2 regions of the Lacimicrobium alkaliphilum genome follow, and region 2 is predicted to be linked to the other one. Evidence: predicted binding sites of a transcription regulator. Region 2 holds the regulator's gene; the other holds the start of a gene.

Region 1 (10,606 bases), 2.2 Mb from region 2:
AACGGCCCGCACCAGTTGATCCAGGGTGACACCAGGTTCAAATTTAAACATGCGGCTGTCTTCCATATCCACATCCACAATCGAACGTGGCGTTACCACAGTATCGCCATCGGCGAACGCATTAGGCTGGTCCACCTGAAAATTCTCAGAGATGGTTACTGTCAATCCGCCGTGAGTTATGGCTGCAGGCCTGAGCCTGACATTTTCGCCGATAACAATAGTGCCGGTACGGCTGTTAACAATGACTCTGGCCGAGGCCTCTGCCGGTTCAAATTCAAAGTTTTCCAGCGTCGCCAGAAAGCCCACACGCTGGCCCACATCACGCGGCGCCGACACCCTGACTGAAGCCGCATCTATAGGTGTGGCAACAGCCGGACCTTTGTCAGGATCAGAGCCAAGTTGCTGATTAATGGCATCGGCAAGGGCCTGGGCCGTGGAAAAATCGGGATAATTCAGATTCAGAGTCAGATAATCGTTCTGCATCAGACCGCTTGGCACGGCCCGCTCTACCATTCCGCCGTTAACGATACTGCCCACAGTGGGTGTATTGGAGACGATCCTGGAGCCATCGGCACCCTCGGCCCCGAAACCACTGACCACCAGGCTGCCCTGTGCCACCGCATACACGTTACCGTCCAGGCCTTTAAGAAAGGTCTGCAACAGAGTACCACCGCGTAAGCTGTCAGCTTCACCGATAGAAGAAACGGTCACATCTATGGTCTGGCCGGGTTTAATAAAAGGTGGTAATTCCGCATGTACTGCAACGGCCGCCACATTCTTAATTTTGGGTTTGAGATTACTCGGCATCATAATGCCAAAGTTTGACAACATGGTCCGGAAACTTTGTTCTGTAAACGGGCTTTGCTCACCGGTACCCGGCAAGCCTACCACCAGGCCATAGCCCACAAGCTGGTTACTGCGCACCCCCTGAATGGTTGCCAGGTCTTTGATCCGCTGCGCCGCCTCTGCCAACGGAGATAATGCGAACATCACACTTAGTAACAACACTGAAATACGCATATTCACTCCTAGAAAGGCCACCACTCGGATGAAAAGAATCGGGTCAGCCAGCCTTTTTCCTGGGCCCGGGCAAAACTACCGGTGCCACTGTACTGAATACGGGCATTGGCAATTTTAGAAGACTGAACCTGGTTTTCCGGACTGATATCAGCGGCCCGCACAATGCCGGTCAGCCGCACATACTCATCGCCATTGTTCAGGGTCAGCCACTTCTCACCGCGCACTGCAAGATTCTGATTAGGTAGTACCTGAGTCACTGTCACTGAGATATTACCGGTCAGGCTGTTGCTCTGATTGGCGGTAGCACTGCCGGAAAATTCATTGGATGAGTCCAGACCAAACTGTACCGACTGACCACCGATATTGATATTATTGCCGCCTAAGCCCGTAATCGGCAGTACATCCACTTCAGACTCTTTACTGGTGTTGGTACCTGCCGATTTAGAGGCATTAGTATTTTCTCTGAGCACCACAGTAATAATGTCGCCCACGCGCCGGGCCTTAACATCAGAATACAGGCTGTTGGCAAAATTCTGTCTGTAAATGGAACCGTTTTCTTCAAGGCGCTCTTCCGGCATGTCCGGCATCACCGGCGCAAAGAACGGATCGCCCGGCGCCGGCCCCATTGGCGGTGAACTGGCACAACCACCGAGTGCCAATAAGGTGAGAAATACAACAAGCGCTTTCATGATATTACCCATTGATTAAAGTTGCTGGATAACCTGACCCAGCATCTGATCCACAGACGAAATCACTTTTGAGTTCATCTCATACAGCCGCTGGCTTTCAATCAGATTGACCAGCTCTTCGGTCACATTGACATTAGAGGTTTCCAGCGAACCCTGGTTCAAAGACCCCAGCCCTTCAAGCCCCGGAACGCCCTGTAATGGCGCTCCACTGACTGCCGTTTCAACAAACAGGTTCTGACCGATGGGCTGTAAGCCGGTAGGATTGATAAAATCGGTCAGGTTTAACTGACCCAACACCACCGGCTCTGCCTGTCCGCGAATGGTCGCGGAGACTTCACCATCCTGAGAGATAGTAATTTGCTGAGCATCCTCGGGCACTGCAATCACGGGCTGCAACTGGAAACCGGCACCGGGTGTGACCATTTCACCATCTTCGTTGAGGGTAAACTGGCCGTTTCGGGTATAGGCCAACGTACCATCGGGCTGCAGGATTTCAAAAAAGCCGCGCCCCTGAATGGAGATATCCAGCGCATTCTCTGTCGTCAGCAGGTTACCCTGGGTAAAGGCCTTTTGCGTCGCCACGACCTTTGAGCCCGCGCCAAGCATCAGCCCGGAAGGCAGTTCGGTATCAGCCGAAGAGCGACCTCCTGGCTGGTTAATATTCTGATACAGCAAGTCTTCGAAAACGGCGCGGCTTTTCTTAAAGCCAACGGTACTGGCGTTGGCCAGATTGTTGGAAACCACCGATACGTCGGTTTGGGCCGCATCCAGGCCGGTTTTACTGATCCACAATGCCGGGTGCATAGTCTGTCTCCACTAATTGTTTCAATAATTTCAATCAGATAATGCGTAACAGCATATTGCCGCGCATATCCAGCTCGTCAGCTTTTTTCATCATCTTGACCTGCAATTCGTAGTGACGCTGCAGTTCGATCATGCTGACCATTTCTTGAATTGGGTTAACGTTGCTGCCTTCGAGCACGCCGCTCATCAATCTGACATCAATGTCCTGGGCCGCCTGATTGCCGTCTTTAAGCCGGAACAAACCATCATTGCCTCTTTGCATCTGATCAAGCTGCGGGTTCACCAGCTTTAACTGCCCCACTTCCGCCAGGACTTCAGCAGGCGCGCCCTGTGGGCGAATGGACAAAGTACCATCGGCAGCGATATCAATTTTTGACAGTGGCAACGGCAAAGCAATAGGGCCAGCGTCGCCGATAACCAGATTGCCATGACCATCTTCAAGCAGGCCATCGGCGCCCACCTGCAGGTTACCGGCACGGGTATAAGCCTCGTTACCCTGGGCATCCTGAACACTGAGCCAGCCGCGGCCCTGAATGGCCACATCCAGCTCTCTTCCGGTCTGGATCATGGCGCCACTTTCGTATTTATTGCTTGGGCTTTCTGTCATGGCAAAAACACGGGTCGGCAGACCCTCACCGAAGGCCGGCATAGCCCTGGCCTGCTGAAGCTGAGCCTTAAAGCCGGTAGTCTGGGCATTCGCCAGATTATTGGCACGTACGCCGGTGGCCAGAAGATCCTGCTTGGCGCCGCTGGCGGCGATATAGAGCATTTTGTCCATGACACTTTATTGACTGTTAAACCTTGCTATTAATGCTGCAAGTTGGGTGCCAGTTTTTTGTGCGGGGTGTCAGGAGTGAAGAGTGAGGAGGAATAGCTTTTCTCTCGCAGCGGCGCTGAGATCGCAGAGGTTTGGACTTTTAACTCTTTTAATCCTCAGCGTCTTGGCGTCTCTGTGTGATCATTAGTCCTTTCTCTTTGATCATGCAAAGATGCGGAAACCGCGAAGACGCTGGGTTCCCTCCAACAACATGAGGGAACGACGCGCGGTCATGCCCGAGTGCTGTTGTCGGGCATCCAGTGACCTTTTAAAAGAGCAATATTTACCACAAACAGAGCACAAAAAAAGGGTGAGATGGTTTCCCACCTCACCCCTCACATCTCCTAACGTATTTGTTTAAAAACATCCTTGTTGCCCGGTGCCAGCCACGCCATCCTTGGCGCGTCGTTCAGTCTTCTCGGCGTGATGTTAAATCACCCCTCATTCGCTTCGCTCACCAGACTTCACCCTAACGATAATCTTATCTGATATTCAGCACCGTCTGGTTCAGCTGATTATTCACTTCCAGGGCTCTGGAGTTAGCCTGGAAGTTACGCTGGGCGATAATCATATCGATCAGCTCTGTGGTCAGGTTAACATTGGCCTGTTCCAGGGCAGATGAGTTAATCTCACCAAAAGTCCCTGTGGTCGCTTCACCGGCTAAGGCTTCACCGGAAAGGATACTTTCCTGCCACTGGGTATTACCCATCTGAGTCAGGCCCTGTTCATTAGCAAAACGCACCAGGGCCACCCGGCTCAGAGGCTCAGAGGTACCGTTAGAATAGGTGGCCCGCACCAGACCGTCAGGGCCAATATCCACACCGGTTAAACGGCCTACCGGTAAACCATCCTGCTCCAGCGCTGTGACTTCAAAGCCTGAGGCAAACTGGGTGGGCTCGTTAGGCGTCGCAGTAGCAGTGTTAAGGTTAAAGTCGATAGTCAGATCCTGAGCCGGATCTGAGCCATTGGTAAGGATGCCGACACCGAGCGCCTCGGTAGTCAGCTTATTATTCGCCTGGTTGGTACCATCTGCCGACTCAATACTGATAAAATCACCGCCTGAGGAAAACACCAGCCTGGAACCTGTAACTGCATTGCCGGTATTTGTACCTGCAAAGTTAACAGCATCACCCGGAGCAGGCACACCAGGTGCCGGTGGTGGAGTTGATGGAACTGTAGCACCATCACTTTCGGTCAGATTCACCAGTTGATCATCGACAGAAGTCACCATTACCCATTCATTGGCGCCGACACCAGCAGTAGAATCTTTAATAAAGTAAAAGGTCTGCACATGACTATCACCCAGTGAATCATAGATGGTTACTGAGGTCGCAGCATTGTAGGTCAGCGGATCCGTAGGATCGAAATCAGCCGGATCAAAGGCGCCGTCGTTAGCAGGCAGATTCATTTTTAAGTCTACCTCAGAGGTGGGTTGTGGGGTACCGGAAGAGTCAGGTACCCGCACCGGCTGAGTGGTGCTTAAGGCCACCGATGCCGACGAACCATCAGGATTTACCGGAAAGCCCATCAGATGATCGCCATTGGAGTTAACCATAAAGTTTTCTGAGTTAAGCTTAAACATGCCCGCCCGGGTATAGCTGTAATCCTGCGAGCCCTGCTCGGGGATGGTGGCGAAAAAACCATTGCCGGTAATCGCCAGATCCAGTGCATTATTGGTAAACTGCAGGCTGCCCTGACTGAACTGCTGCGCCACTTCAGCGGTCAGTACGCCGTCACCGACCTTGGTTTTACCCCCGGCCAGTAAAGATGCGGCATACACATCCACAAATTCGGCACGGGATTCTTTAAAACCCACAGTATTCACATTGGCGATATTGTTCGCCGTGGTATCGAGGTCTTTTTGTGCGGCGTTAACGCCACTTAAAGCAATATTAAAAGACATGGTCACTCTCTCCTGTACGGCTTTCTGTCGAAAACCAACTGTGCTTCAGGCACTTAATTAACTTTTACCAATCTGCAGTACATCGCCGATTTTGACACTTTCATCACCGGCCAGATTCAGGATCACACCCTGACTACTTGAAGCCAGGCTGACACTGTTGACATGGCGGTTGATGGCGGTGGGCAGATCTTTGGTTTCATCGCCCACTTTGCCACTGGCGGATATTTTATAGTTGCCGGGGGGCAACAAATTGCCGTTACCGTCGGTACCATCCCAGCCAAACTGGATATTGCCGGCTTCGTTAGTACCAATATTCATGGTCCTCACGGTCTGGCCAAACTGATCCTCGACCGTGATCTTCATATCCTGTACCGATTGTTCATTAATGATCACGCCGCTCACCGCACCTTCTGCACCTAACGCGGCCTTATTGCCCATTACCAGCACGTCCTGCCCTATGAGGCTGGAGGCCTGCAGTGCCTGACTGGAGTTCATATTGGCAGCAAAGTCTTCGAAGTTAACATTAAGCTTGTTAAGGCTGTCTGCCATAGTGAAGTTAGTCATCTGCGCAATCATCTGATCGTTGTCCACCGGCTTGGTGGGGTCCTGCATGGCCAGTTGTTCTGTCAGCAGGGAAAAGAAGTCTTCCTGCGTCAGTTTGCCATCATCAGGCTCCGGCACCTTACTTTCATCCTTCCAGTACAGGTCGCGGATATCTTTGTTATTACTGACGTTTTCCATCATAGACTCCTGTTACTGACCCTGACCAAGCATCAGTACCCGACGGAAAATCCGTTTAGTGGTATCAGCCAGTTGGATATTGGTTTCATAGGCCTTGGACGCCGAGAGCATATCAGCCATTTCTTCCACCACATTCACATTGGGTTTGTAGATATAGCCGTTTTCATCAGCCATGGGATGATCCGGGTTATGCTCGATTTGCAGCGGTTTGTTGCTTTCAACTATACCTTCTACCCTCACACCAGGAGTGGCATTCTGACTGTTCATCGCCTGCTCCATGGCCGCCGCAAACACCGGTTTGCGGGCGCGGTAAGTATCTTCATAGCTACTGCTGACACTATTGGCGTTGGCGATATTACTGGCCGTAGTGTTCAGACGAACGCCCTCGGCAGTAATACCTGTGGTGGCAATATTCATTACATTAAACAGACTCATCAGGCTTGCCCTCCTTTCAGGGCGTTCTTCATGCCCTTAAATTTACCTTTAAGGAATTCCAGCCCGGCCTGATAACGCATGCCGGTATCGAGGAATTCATTTCTTTCCTTTTGCACTTCAACCGTATTGCCGTCACCAGTGTCGGGCTGCATCGGTACCCGATACAACAAGTCCTGGGTATTGCGTATTTGCACGTCAAAATGCTTCTCATGGGTGCGGCTCAGGCTGTATTTCTGTTCAGACTGCGCCGCCTGCATGGCGGCTTTGAAATCAATATCGCGGGCCTTGTAACCGGGGGTATTAGCATTGGCAATATTGCCAGCAATGGTTTCCATACGCTGATCACGCAGGGTCAGCGCCTTGTGATGAAAACCAACCAATTTGTCTACACTGATTGCCATGCTTTACTCCTGCAAGGAAAGTTCGTTGCAGAAAGTAAAGCAAGGCTTGTGCCAGATATAGGAGTAAATTGGAAGGAAACAGGAAGTTGGTCAGAAAACCGTTATTTTTTAACGTAATACAGGCCTGGACTGCACCGAACCATATTAAAGGCATCAGACAATCCGGACATGGATTCCGAGGCCCCGAGGAATAAAACTCCCTCATTTTGCAGGCTGGCGGCAATCTGTTGCAGTATTTTGGTTTTACTTTTCGGCGAAAAGTAAATCAGCACATTGCGACAGAATACCAGATCAAATTTACCCATTGAGGCATAGGAATCCAGCAGATTGATGGGTCTGAAAGAGACCATACTGGTAACCTGAGGCTTGAGTTTAAGGCTGCCACCATCGGACGGCTGAAAAAACTGCCGCTTACGTTCTTCAGACAAACCTCTTGATAAAGACAAGTTATCGTACTCTGCCGCCTTACAGCGGTTAAGCATGTCTACTGAGATATCAGTACCTACAATCTGCACCCCACCAGGGAATGCCCCGGGGTTACGCTGCAGATACTCCAGTATGCTCATGGCAATAGAATAAGGCTCCTGTCCTGAAGAACAGGCAGCAGACCATATCCGCAGCGGCGAGTTTTTGCCCCTGAACTTTGCAAGCAACTGGGATTTAAGTAATTCAAAAGGATAGCTATCACGAAACCAGAGGGTTTCATTGGTGGTCATGGCGTCAATGACGGCCTCACGCAAACCCCGATCATGGCTGTTGACCACCTTTGCCACCAGCTGTGCCAGGCTGTCGATACTAAACTTGCGTAATAATGGCGAGAGCCTACTGCGCACCAGGTACTGCTTGTTGTCACCTAATACGATGCCACATTGTTTTTCCAGATAATCACGGAATAACTGATAATCCTGGCTACCAATTTCTCTATCAGACACAGACTACACTCTGATTATGTTTCAAGACCTAACCACTTCTTCACTGAGTTCGCCAGTTCATCGGGGTGAAACTTGGCAATAAAATCATCAGCGCCCACTTTTTTTACCATCGCCTGATTGAAGACACCACTCAGTGATGTGTGCAGGATAACATGGAGATTCTTTAATTTAGGATTATTCTTTATTTCTGCAGTAAGGGTATAGCCATCCATCTCCGGCATTTCAATATCCGAAACCAGCACGCCGACCTTGTCGGTGACATCACCGGTTTCCTCTGCAAGCGCGAGCAATCCCCGCAGGGCCTCAGCGCCGTTCTTGGCAGCCTCGATTTTAAGCCCCAGACTGGTCAGCGCCTTGATCACCTGCTTTCTGGCTACGGACGAGTCATCGGCAATGTAGATGATCTTGTCTTTGACCGAAGAAATATCCAGCCCTTCGGTCACTGAGGCGCTGACATCGGTTCCCAGAGGCGTGATCTCATTGAGGATCTTTTCTACATCGAGTATCTCGACCAGCTCGTTATCAATCTCGGTAACAGCCGTCAGATAACTTGCTCTGCCCGTACCTTTTGGTGGGGGCAAAATGGAATCCCAGTTGATATTGATAATACGTTCCACGGAGCCGACCAGAAAACCCTGCACCGACCTGTTGTATTCGGCAATGATAATAAAGCGCTTGGTAACGTCATCAATTTTTCTGCCACCTGTGGCCATGCTGAGGTCAATGACTGATATGGTCTGGCCTCTGATGTGTGCCACACCGCGCACAAAAGGGTTGAGCCTTGGCATGGACGTCAGGGGGGGGCATTGCAATACTTCGCGCACTTTAAAAACATTAATGCCGAAGCGCTGATTACCCTGCAATTTGAATAACAGCAGTTCAAGCCGGTTCTGTCCGACCAACTGTGTACGTTGATTAACTGAATCCAGGATTCCAGCCATATATCACCCCAAAGCTGTATCAGTTTAGGCACAGAAATTGCCCTAACTAACAATATTAGCTTGCATCGACGGTAAATTGACACCCGATACAAGTCAGATTAAACCGGTTGCAGTGCTGAGCACTGATCCCGGCATATATAAACCTATTCGTTGTTATCGTGAAAACCAGCGCTAACATGAATCTTGTATATATCAGATAAGGCTTATGTCTTTACCATGTTACAAGATTTTGTCCTTAAGCATAGACAAACTGACACAAAGTGAATATGAAAAGTTTTGCTAGCACTCTGAGAATACTGACATTTTTTACCCTCGCTGCAGGTTCGTCGTGTTTAGCACAAGAGCAGAGCACGGTGCACGAACGCATCCGGATGGTCGCTGAAGACTTTGTCAAGACAAGGATCTCGGCAGGTGATGACCAGAATATCAGCACAGAGGTCAAGGCAGTTGCGGTAGATCAACGCATTCGGATAGCACCTTGCGAAACACCTTTCGAGGCCAGCGCCAGTGATAATAGCCTGACTCAGCGCAATGTAACGGTGCGGGTTTCCTGTCCCAGTTCGAACTGGTTTTTATATGTAATGGTGAACGTACAGCAAATGCAAAAAGTCGTCGTTGCGAAGCAGGCTGTGTCACCGGGTGAACTCTTATCTGAGAATCAACTGGAAGTGGTGAACCTGGACGTCAATCAACTGCGGGGCAGTACCTATTCGACTATCGGCAGCCTGGCCGGAGCACGCAGCAAACGCCGCTTAAGAGCCGGACAGCCGATCGAACCGTCATTGCTCTGTTATGTCTGCAAAGGCGACAGTGTGGTTATTACAGCCAATGTGAGCGGGCTGCAGATTAAAGCCTCAGGAGTGGCCGAGGAAGACGGCAATATCGGTGACACCATACGCATAGAAAATACCGCCAGCCGCCGTCAGATTGACGCCACTGTTATCAGTGCTTCGGAAGTGGCTGTAGGTATTTAAAGACCTGATACGACTGGCCGATACACTATGACAAGACATCGGATTCAGGCAAAGAGTGAGTATTGGTAAAATATTTGCTAGCATAACTGCAAATATTGATGAAAGATTGCTAAAGATATCTCAGAGCCTGCCGATAATTAAAGCAGAGGTAAATTAGGTAGTGGAATTTGACCATGTCAGTTAACAACATTAACAGCAATAACGGCAACCTGAGTAAGACTCAGGTAGACAGCCAAAAGCTGAATCAACAGGCGCAGAATCAGACGTCGACTCAGGCAGATAGTGCCCGTAGTCAGGCTGCGGCTCCGAGACAGGATTCGGTATCGCTAACCCAATCTGCTCAGCAGTTAGCGCAGATGCAGAAGAAAAGCAGTGATGCTCCTGTTAACCAGGAGAAAGTTGAGCGCCTGAAAAAAGCCATTCAATCTGGCGAGTATCAGGTCAATCCTGAAGTGCTGGCAGGCAAAATTGCCAAACTTGAGGCTGAACTGTTCGGGGTAAAGTCCTGAGTATATGAGCCAAATTATCGAGGCAATGACGCATCAGCAGGAACTGCTCGGCAAGCTGCAGTTGTTACTGGATAGCGAATTACAGCTTATCAGTTCCAGAGATGCGGAAGCCCTGATTAATCTGGTCAACGAAAAACAAACCCTGCTGGATGAAATTCAGCAGCAGGATCAGAAAATCGCCAGCCTCTATTCCACTGTCTCCCCCGAAGATGCTGCGTTCGTTGCAGCTAAAGAAAAAATTCAGCACCAGGTAGAAGACTGCCAGTATCGTACCCAAATTAACGCCACCGCGGTCGAGCAAGGACAGCTGAGGCTTGAGCATTTGCGCAGTCTGATTATGGAAGTGCGGGCCAAAGAAAGCCTGACCTATGACAAAGCGGGCAAGAAAAAAGCCGGTCCCAAAGGCGGCGGCGTTAAAGCCTAGTTTCCAGTTTTAAAAA
Region 2 (10,606 bases):
TCTTCTTTCATGATATCGCGCAGGATCTCGGGATTCTTTTCAATCTCAGGGCGCTCCGCTTTGATCCGGTCAAAGGTCTTGGTTGCCACTTCAGACAGCAACTGATACGGGTCTTCAGGCTCCTGAGCCTGCACACTGAAAGTCAGACTGATGGCCAATACCATCACCCCTTTTATTAACCATTTTACGCTCATAATATCACTCCGTTTAAAGATAAATGCCTGCAACCCTGCGCTCTAACTCAGATTTAATCCCGGTTAAACAGAAACTGTCCAATTAAGTCTTCCAGTACCAGCGCCGACTTGGTATCTGCGATATAGTCGCCCGGCTCCAGCGGTTCTATACCATCAATAGTAAAGCCCGGCTGTAATCCCACATACTGCTCCCCCAACAGACCGGAGGTAAGGATAGAAACTGACGTGGTTTCGGGAAAACCTTTGTATTCTGCGGAGATTTCTAATGTCACGACCGGAGTGTAATCATCGTCATCCAGGCTAATCCGGCCTACCCGGCCAATTACTACTCCGCCCAGCTTAATTGGGGAACGAACCTTGAGCCCACCGATATTGTCAAACTTGGCTTTCAGTTCGTAGGTTTCACCATCGCCGGTGATACCGGCATTGGCCACTTTAAGCGCCAACAACAGCAGGGCGGCGATAGCCAATGCCACAAACAACCCCACCATTATTTCAATTTTCCTTGAATTCATTGTCATTCCTCTGTCACTAACTGCCGAACATTAATGCCGTAAGTACAAAATCCAGTCCCAATACTGCCAACGATGAGTAGACTACAGTTTGAGTCGTGGCCTGACTGATTCCTTCTGAAGTGGGAATACAGTCATACCCTTTAAAAACCGATATCCAGGTCACCACAAAGGCAAACACGATGCTTTTGATCACACCATTGAGAACATCCTGATTGAAGTCTACCGCCGACTGCATTACCGACCAGTAACTGCCCGCATCCACACCCAACCAGTCGACCCCGACCACCTGGCCACCGAGAATCCCCACTGCGCTGAATATCAGCGCCAGCAATGGCATGGATATCAGGCCAGCCCAAAGCCGCGGTGCAATCACCCTTCGCATCGGATCCACTGCCATCATTTCAAGACTGCTTAGCTGCTCTGTGGCTTTCATCAGCCCGATTTCTGCCGTCAATGCCGAACCCGCACGGCCGGCAAATAACAGTGCCGTCACCACAGGGCCCAGTTCACGCAGCAATGACAGCGCCACCATCGGCCCGAGACTTTCTTCAGCACCGTAATCCACCAATACCGTGTAAGCCTGCAATGCCAGTACCATGCCGATAAAGGCCCCGGACACCAGAATGATCAATAAAGACTGCACACCCACAACATACAGTTGCTTGATAGTAAGAGGGAACATTTTCAGCGGCTGGGGTTTGGCCACCACGGCGCTGAACAACAAATAAGTCGCCCGACCCAATCCGGCAAGACGACCAAGTGTTTTATTACCCAGTTGTGCAAACCATTCCATTAATTTGCCTCCAGTAAATCTTGTTCAAGGCTGTTGGCCGGGTAATGAAAAGGCACCGGCCCATCGGCTTTACCTCCGAGAAACTGCTGCACCAGCTCTGATTCATGCTGCCTTATCTCTTGAGGGGTACCCTGACCAATGATTTTTTTATCAGCCAGAATGTATACATAGTCCGCTATGGACATGACTTCTTTGACATCGTGAGTGACCACAACACTGGTGAGACTAAGCGCATCGTTGAGGGCCTTAATGAGTTTCACCAGCACCCCCATTGAGATCGGATCCTGACCGGCAAATGGCTCGTCATACATAATCAGTTCCGGATCCAGTGCAATGGCTCTTGCCAGTGCAGCCCGCCTGGCCATGCCCCCTGATAGTTCACTTGGCATCATTTGCGCAGCACCACGCAATCCAACAGCCTGAAGCTTCATTAATACCAGGATATGGATAAGACGTTCGGACAGATCAGAATGCTCCCGTAACGCGAAGGCCACATTATCGAATACGGTCATATCAGTGAACAATGCACCGCTTTGAAACAACATGCTCATCTGGCGGCGAACCTGAAACAACCGGCTGCGTGTCATACCCGGAATCGACTCATCCTTAAAACGAATATCGCCACTATCCGGACGCAGTTGCCCGCCAATCAGCTTCAGTAAGGTGGTCTTTCCTATGCCGCTGGGTCCCATAATGGCTGTGGTCTTTCCCTTTGGGATGGTGACAGAAATATTGTCATAAATCTGTTTATCCCCCCGAGAAAAGCTCAAATTTTCGATCTTTATCAGGTCTTCCATTCTCTAATCCGGTTTTCTGGCTGTTGTTCGCTCAGGCAGCCTGTTGTGTGGCGTATTGTACTGTTTTTCAAGGGGCAGTGAAAAAGTTAAAAAGTAATAAGTTGTGTTCTAAATAATGAGACAGTCCAACATGATTAACGGATAGGCTTAGTAAAGAGTGACAAACCCGGGAATCGTTCAATAGCGAACCTGATGAATTGTAAACGATAGCGTTTACTTTTTCAATTTGCTTTACCTTATCACTGATTTTATTGCCACTTGGCTCTGGCATAGGCAAAGCCACGGGTATTTGCGACAATCACAGGCATCCAATGGCTGACCCATTTATCTATGCCAATCACACATAGTGTTATCTTCATTGTCGGTTTGCTGGTACTGAGTTGGAGCGCAGACCGTTTTGTCACCGGGGCTGCTGGGCTGGCGGCCTGTTTTGGCATCCGGCCGATGCTGATCGGCATGACCATCATGGCCATGGGCTCTTCAGCGCCGGAGATTCTTGTGGCCATCAGTGCGTCTTTATCAGGCAAGAATAACCTGGCCATAGGTAATGCTATCGGCTCCAATATTGCCAATATCGGGCTGGTGCTGGGTATGACTGCCATGCTCAGACCCCTGCAGGTGGCTTCTGTAACGCTGAAACGCGAAATGCCTGTGGTACTGGCTGTGTCTGTGATTGCTGCTTTTTTACTGGCCGACAGTTTTCTTTCCCGCACAGAAGGTGGCCTGCTTCTGGCCGTATTCGTCGCCACTATTGGCGCGCTGATAGGGTTGTCTTTAACCGCAGGAAGCAGTGATCCGCTGGTTCAGGAACTTACTGCAGAGGTCAATACACGTCACAAACCAATTAACTATCTGCTGTGGCTGTTGATCGGTATGATACTGTTGCCGGTGAGCGCCCACTATATGGTAGATTCGGCTTTGGCCATTGCCCATTTCTATGGGATCAGCGATCTTGTGATTGGCCTGACCATCATCGCTATTGGCACCAGTTTACCGGAATTGGCAGCTTGTATCGCAAGCGTGCTTAAAAAAGAGCAGGATTTGGCCCTTGGCAATATACTTGGGTCCAATATTTTTAATATACTGGCGGTGCTGGCGATGCCTGCCCTGCTCTCACCGGGCAAAATTGATCCCCAGGTGATACACCGGGACGTGCCAGTGATGTTATTACTGACAGGCTTGCTGATCTTTTTCAGCTTTGCCATCAGGGGTAAAAGACGAATTGAAAACTGGCAGGGTGGATTGCTGCTGGCGGCATATATCGCGTTTCAGGTCAGTTTATTATAAAAGAATCAGATAACAGATGAGCCATACAAAAACATTATACGGTACTATGCCCACCGCTTTATTCACGCAATTCTCACGGATAGGGCTGCTGGTTTGTGACGTTGATGGCATATTTTCCGACGGCCGCATCTACATGACTAATCAGGGCGAAGAAATCAAAGCCTTTCACACACTCGATGGTTACGGCATTAAGGCCATTCTGAAACAAGGTATCGATGTGGCAGTAATCACTGGCAGGCATTCACAGATAGTGCAAAGCAGAATGTCAGCACTGGGTATCCGGCATATTATCCAGGGTGCAGAAAACAAAATGCAGGCCATGAGTGAAATACTTGAGCAAACCCCCCACAGAAAAGAACATATCGCCGCGATGGGTGACGATATGCCCGACCTCGGCATGTTTGAACTGGCGGCACTGAAGATTAGTGTTCCCCACGGACATCCTTATATTAAGAAACAAGCCAATTATGTCACACAAAGATCCGGTGGTTTCGGTGCGGTCAGAGAGGTCTGTGATATGCTCCTGCAAGCGCAACATAAACTGGAAGACATCCACGGTAGCAGCACATGAAGCGCATCTATATCAGCATTGGCTTGCTGTTCTTACTGATCCTCGCCACGAATAACCTATGGTGGCTGGAGTCTGAGCCACAGGAAGCTGAACAGCAGGATGAAGCCTTCCTGCAGCCTAACTATCTGGCGTCCAATATGCAGACCAATCTGTACAATGAGCAAGGCCTGCTCGCCCACAGTATCCATGCCAACAGCATGGAACATTACGATTTGCTTGGTTTTACTCTGTTTCAACAGCCTCAGTACAAAATTTATGTCGCTCAGGATGAAGCTCCCTGGGAAGTAACAGCAGAGCAGGGAACGCTGTATGAAGACAACCGAATTCAACTGGAAACGAATGTACAGATTACCAGTCAGGACAAAGATGGTTTTATTCGTACCGTCACCACCAGTTTTATTGAAATTGATTTGACCGCTAAGACCATGATGTCAGATCAGAGCGTAACCATCTCAGGTGACAATTACACTATCAGCGGCAATGGCTTCTCTGCCGATCTGACCACAAAACAATTTGAATTACTGGACCATGTGCAGACAATTTATGGCAAAACGATTTAAGTTTCTGATCCTGGCGCTATTGAGTTTCAATGTCGCCGCAGTGAATGAAGATTTCGATCAGCCGATTAAAGTAAAATCTGAGTATCAGTCGGCTGACGGCATTAAAAAGATCTCTTTTTTCCGTGAAAACGTCAACATTACCCAGGGTAGCCTGGTGATCAACGCAGACGAAGTGGAAGTCGATGCCGGCAAAGGCAAAGGCAAAGAGACCTTTATTGCCCGGGGTACACCTGCCAGCTATGAGCAAACCATGGAAGATGGCAGCCGCATCCGCGCCGCTGCCGAATATATTGAATATCAGGTTGAGGGCCGTACCCTGACATTGAGTGGCAATGCAGAACTGCATCAGAACAGCCACAGCGTGCGCGGTTCATCCATTCAGTTCAATATGGAAAAAGAACAGTTGATGGCGCAGGGCACTGACGAGGAAGATGGTCGGGTAATGACGATCTTTCAGCCCGAGGATTTAAGTGACACCAAAGAAGAGCAACAGCCCGGCCAGGAGCAGCAGGACTGATGTCAGTATTAAAAGCACAGCACCTCGCCAAGTCCTATAAAAGTCGCCAGGTGGTGCAGGATGTCAGCCTGGAAGTGGCCAGTGGCCAGATTGTGGGTCTGTTAGGCCCTAATGGTGCCGGTAAAACCACCTCTTTTTATATGATTGTGGGTCTGGTACCCATGGACAAAGGTCAGATTTTTATTGATGACCAGGAACTGACTCTCGAGCCCATGCATGTTCGCGCCAGGGCCGGTATCGGCTATCTGCCCCAGGAAGCTTCAATTTTCCGTAAGCTGACGGTTTATCAGAATCTGATGGCGATTCTTGAAACCCGTAAGGATATCAATCAGCAGCAACGGGAAGAGGAAGCCGATGCACTTCTGGATGAGTTCAATATCAATCATATTCGCACCAGCTCAGGGATGAGTTTGTCTGGCGGTGAGCGCAGGCGGGTAGAGATTGCCAGGGCACTGTCTGCCAACCCCCGCTTTATTCTGCTTGATGAACCTTTTGCCGGTGTCGATCCCATATCAGTCAGTGACATCAAGAATATAATCCGCCATCTTCGGGACAGAGGCATCGGTGTGTTGATTACCGACCACAATGTACGTGAAACCCTTGATGTTTGTGAGAAAGCCTACATTGTTAGTCATGGGGAGTTAATCGCCCAGGGAACCGCAGATGAAGTACTGAATAACAAGCAGGTCAGAGATGTATACCTGGGTGACCAATTCAAGCTATAGTTAGAGAAAATGCCGTGCGGATATTTGTATGAGAACAGAAGCCGGAATACCCGTAACCAAGGCCCTCGGAACCAGAATAAGAAGTAAATGAAGCCTGCATTACAGTTAAAATTCAGCCAACAACTTACCATGACGCCTCAGTTGCAGCAGGCGATTCGCCTGTTGCAACTGTCCACGCTGGATTTACAACAGGAGATCCAGGAGGCGCTGGAGTCTAATCCGCTGCTGGAGACAGAAGAATCTGCCGATCAGAATACGGAAGAGCGCCGCGATGCCGACAGCCTGAATGGTGAGTCCAACGAAGCCAGTAACAGCAAAGACAGTGACAGCATCGAAACCGGCGAAGCCCTGGAAAAGCAGGAGTTGCCCGAAGATCTGCCGATGGATACTACCTGGGATGAATATTACAGCGCCTCATCGGCACCCGGTTCTTCTGCGGTCAGTGCCGCCGATGACAATATCTATCAGGGGGAAACCTCGGACAGCATTCAGGATCATTTGCTCTGGCAAATGCGTCTGACCCATTTCAGTGACACCGACCAGGCCATTGCCATGGCCATTATCGACTCTATTGACGATGTCGGTTATCTGACCGTCACCACTGAAGACATCCTGCAAAGCCTGGACAATGAAGAAGTAGAACTGGATGAAGTAGATTGTGTACTTAAACGCATTCAGATGTTCGACCCTGTTGGCGTCGGCAGTCGCAGCGTACAGGAATGCCTGCTGGTACAATTACGTCAGTTCCCCCCTGAAACGCCATGGCTGGAGCAGGCAAAATCACTGATCCTCGAATACAGTGATCTGCTGGCCAGCAAAGATTACCGCACCCTGATGCGCAAAGCCCGGCTTAAAGAGGATGAACTGCGTGAAGCCTTACGTTTATTACAAACCCTGAACCCCAGGCCAGGCAGTGCCATCGCTACCAGTGAACCGGAATATGTGATCCCCGATGTATCGGTAGCCAAGAAAAATGGCCGCTGGACCGTAGAACTGAATCCCGACAGCTTGCCTAAACTGAGTATCAATCAGCAATACGCGGCGATGAGCAAGAATACCAGGAACGCCAGCGACAGCCAGTTTATCCGCTCCCATATGCAGGAAGCCAAGTGGTTTATTAAAAGCCTGGAAAGCCGCAATGACACCCTGCTGAAAGTGGCAAACTGTATTGTGCAGCAGCAACAGGGCTTTTTCGAATACGGCCCCGAGGCCATGAAGCCTATGGTGCTCAACGATGTTGCTGAAATGGTGGATATGCACGAGTCCACCATCTCCAGAGTGACCACGCAGAAATATATGCACACACCAAGAGGCATTTTTGAGCTCAAGTATTTCTTTTCCAGCCATGTGGCCACAGAAAGCGGCGGCGAATGTTCCTCCACCGCCATTCGTGCTCTGATCAAAAAACTGGTGGCGGCAGAAAAACCCGCCAAACCCCTGAGCGACAGCAAAATTGCACAGTTGTTGGCCGAGCAAGGTATTAAAGTTGCCCGGCGAACAATAGCAAAATACCGGGAATCCCTGTCGATTCCCCCGTCCAACCAACGCAAAAGCCTGTTATAGGCGAACAAGAGGAAGAGGCATTATGCAAATCAACCTTACTGGACACCACGTTGAAATTACCGACTCTCTTCGAGATTACGTTGACTCAAAGTTTACAAAGTTGGAGCGACATTTCGATCATATCAATAATGTGCATGTGATACTGAACGTCGAAAAGCTCAATCAGAAAGCCGAAGCGACACTGCACCTGCATGGCGCGGAAGTCTTTGCCACTTCCGAACACACTGATATGTACGCCGCTATTGATGGCCTGATCGACAAGCTTGACCGACAGGTGATCAAACACAAAGAAAAGATCAAGCGACACTAAAACTGACTCCGCATGGAAATTAAAGACATCCTGACCCCTGACTGCACCATCTGTGCAGTTCAGGGCACCAGCAAGAAACGCATCTTCGAGACCATCAGCGATGTGGCCGATCAACATCTGCCCGACATTGACCTCGACCCTATTCTTACCAGCCTGCTATGCCGCGAAAAAATGGGCAGCACAGGCATTGGCAATGGCATTGCCATTCCCCATGGCCGCCTGGCCGGGCTGGACAAAGTCATGGCCGTGCTGATCACCAGTGACGGGCCCGTGGCCTATGACGCCATCGACAACCAGCCGGTGGATATTTTCTTCGCCATTTTAGTGCCTGAAGAACAAGCCCAGGGCCACTTGCAGACCCTGGCCACCATCGCCGCCAAACTCAATGACAAGGACGTGGTAAAACGCTTACGCCACGCTAAAACCAATCAGGAACTGTACGAGGCCATAGTGTGAAACTCATTATCATCAGTGGCCGCTCCGGCTCCGGTAAATCCATCGTGCTGCGCTCTCTGGAGGACCTGGGCTACTACTGTGTGGATAATATTCCGGTCAACCTGCTGCCCACCCTCACCCATACAGTGGTGGATGAATACGATCAGGTAGCAGTGAGCATTGATGTACGTAACCTGCCCAAAGATCCCGAAGAGCTGGTAGAGATACTCGATTACCTGCCTGCCACCTGGGAACTGATGATTTTATACTTAGATGCCAGCGACGATGTGCTGATCAAGCGCTTCAGCGAAACCCGCCGTCTGCATCCTCTGTCCAAGCGCAGTAAGTCCCTGACTGACGCCATCCAGTCTGAAGCGGTGTTACTGGCCCCTATCGCCGAACGCGCCGATCTTTATATCGATACCGGTGAACTGTCAGTACACCAACTGGCCGAACTGGTGCGTGAACGTATTCTGGGCAAGAAAAGCTCGCGTCTGGTGCTGGTATTTGAGTCCTTTGGCTTTAAACACGGTATTCCTAAAGATGCCGACTACGTATTTGACGCCCGCTTTCTGCCAAATCCCCACTGGGAACCAGAGCTCAAACACCTGACCGGGTTAGATCCGCAGGTAGAAACCTTTCTCGGCTCACAGGCCATCGTCACCAAATTTATCTGGCAGATACAGAATTTGATCTCCACCTGGCTGCCGCATCTCGAGCGCAATAACCGCAGTTATGTGACCATTGCCATCGGCTGTACAGGAGGCCAGCATCGCTCAGTGTATGTGGCAGAGAGCCTGGCCAGAACCTTTCGCGCGGTACACCCTGATGTGCAGATCCGGCACCGGGAGTTATCGCGGGAATGAGTACCGATAAACTGGAAAAGATCCTGCTGATCCAGAATAAGCTCGGGCTGCACGCCAGAGCCGCCACTCAACTGGCCAAACTGGCCAATCAGTTTGATGCCGAAGTCACCATCCATCAGGGCGATAAATCCGCGTCTGCCACCAGTGTACTGGGCCTGATGATGCTGGAAAGCAGCATGGGCAAGGAAGTCAGGGTAGTCAGCGAAGGCCAGGACGCCGAAGCGGCCATGGCCGCCGTAGAACAGCTGATTCAGAAGAAGTTTAATGAAGAGCAGTGAGTGAGGCGTGAGGCGTGAGGCGTGAGGCGTGAGGCGTGAGGCGTGAGGCGTGAGGCGTGAGGCGTGAGGCGTGAGGCAGAAAAAGCTTGACTCAGGTGTTTGATTAGTCAAAATTTTTCCTAACTCCTAACTCCTAACTCCTAACTCCTAACTCCTAACTCCTAACTCCTAACTCCTAACTCCTAACTCCTAACTCCTAACTCCTAACTCCTAACTCACTCATCCACCGTCTTTTTAGAATGTTGTACTGCCTGATTAATGCGGGCCATTTCCTGGTCCGTTAAATTACGCCATTTTCCAGCCTTAAGATTGCCAAGATTAATATCCATAATCCGCACGCGCTTTAGTCTGGTCACTTCATAGTCCAGGAATTCGCACATACGGCGGATCTGGCGGTTCAGGCCCTGAGTAAGAATAATCTTAAACACAAAACGGCTTTGCGGGATCACCTGACAGGGCTGGGTGACGGTGCCTAATATGGGCACGCCTTTGCTCATCTGGCGCACAAACCGCTCACTGACAGGCTGGTTGACGGTGACAATATACTCTTTTTCATGACGATTGCCGGCACGCAGAATTTTATTGACGATATCACCATCTGTAGTGAGCAGAATCAGACCTTCAGAGTCTTTATCCAGTCTGCCAATCGGGAAAATACGCTGGGGATGGTTGATGGCATCGACGATATTACCCCGTACATTTCGCTCAGTGGTGCAGATAATGCCCGGCGGCTTGTGATAGGCGATATACACCCGGTCTGATTTATCGGCGGCGCTGCTGCCGATGGATCTACCATTGACCTCAACGCTATCGCCCGGGGCCACCTTAGTGCCCAGTTCAGGCACCACGCCATTGATGGTGACTTTGCCCTGTTCAATCAGTTTGTCCGCTTCACGGCGCGAACAATAGCCCGAATCACTGATAAATTTATTTAACCTGATTAACCTGACTTCACTCACTTGCTGGTCCTGCCATACCCAAACGAGCCGCTATTGTAGCGCCCCTAACAGCCAGTACCATAGCGGCAGGGTCAGAAAACTGCAAAACAGTCCAAGGCCAATAAGCGCCGCCACAAATCTCGGCGCCAGCGCCGCGCCTATGGCCAGTGCACCCGCAGAAACCATAGGCGGCATGGCCGCTTCAAATACCGCCACCTGAATTAACAGGGGATGCGGCTGGAACAGCCATAATAGTC

The links. Region 2 encodes sigma-54, which starts transcription at its own class of promoters, with help from an activator protein. Its sites were predicted from a motif close to GTTGGCACGNNNNTNGNNT; they were not measured.
Region 1: a site for sigma-54 is predicted at 6,848-6,866, ahead of flgB (flagellar basal body rod protein FlgB). Genes of this name have one in related genera too.

What each region holds. Positions count from the first base shown of each region.
Region 1 is NZ_CP013650.1:2,862,261-2,872,866, forward strand. It holds gene AT746_RS13015 (flagellar basal body P-ring protein FlgI) at 1-1,020, opposite strand, end outside; gene flgH (flagellar basal body L-ring protein FlgH) at 1,029-1,709, opposite strand; gene flgG (flagellar basal-body rod protein FlgG) at 1,725-2,513, opposite strand; gene flgF (flagellar basal-body rod protein FlgF) at 2,548-3,291, opposite strand; gene flgE (flagellar hook protein FlgE) at 3,812-5,233, opposite strand; gene AT746_RS13040 (flagellar hook assembly protein FlgD) at 5,291-5,974, opposite strand; gene flgC (flagellar basal body rod protein FlgC) at 5,987-6,409, opposite strand; gene flgB (flagellar basal body rod protein FlgB) at 6,409-6,810, opposite strand; gene AT746_RS13055 (CheR family methyltransferase) at 6,912-7,742, opposite strand; gene AT746_RS13060 (chemotaxis protein CheV) at 7,757-8,683, opposite strand; gene flgA (flagellar basal body P-ring formation chaperone FlgA) at 9,037-9,657, shown strand; gene flgM (flagellar biosynthesis anti-sigma factor FlgM) at 9,831-10,166, shown strand; gene flgN (flagellar export chaperone FlgN) at 10,171-10,590, shown strand.
Region 2 is NZ_CP013650.1:679,695-690,300, reverse strand. It holds gene mlaC (phospholipid-binding protein MlaC) at 1-194, opposite strand, end outside; gene mlaD (outer membrane lipid asymmetry maintenance protein MlaD) at 248-709, opposite strand; gene mlaE (lipid asymmetry maintenance ABC transporter permease subunit MlaE) at 726-1,502, opposite strand; gene mlaF (phospholipid ABC transporter ATP-binding protein MlaF) at 1,502-2,299, opposite strand; gene AT746_RS03270 (calcium/sodium antiporter) at 2,630-3,586, shown strand; gene kdsC (3-deoxy-manno-octulosonate-8-phosphatase KdsC) at 3,603-4,157, shown strand; gene lptC (LPS export ABC transporter periplasmic protein LptC) at 4,154-4,717, shown strand; gene lptA (lipopolysaccharide transport periplasmic protein LptA) at 4,701-5,234, shown strand; gene lptB (LPS export ABC transporter ATP-binding protein) at 5,234-5,959, shown strand; gene AT746_RS03245 (RNA polymerase factor sigma-54) at 6,047-7,522, shown strand; gene hpf (ribosome hibernation promoting factor) at 7,545-7,832, shown strand; gene ptsN (PTS IIA-like nitrogen regulatory protein PtsN) at 7,845-8,288, shown strand; gene rapZ (RNase adapter RapZ) at 8,285-9,133, shown strand; gene AT746_RS03225 (HPr family phosphocarrier protein) at 9,130-9,411, shown strand; gene rluF (23S rRNA pseudouridine(2604) synthase RluF) at 9,627-10,370, opposite strand; gene AT746_RS03215 (AEC family transporter) at 10,401-10,606, opposite strand, start outside.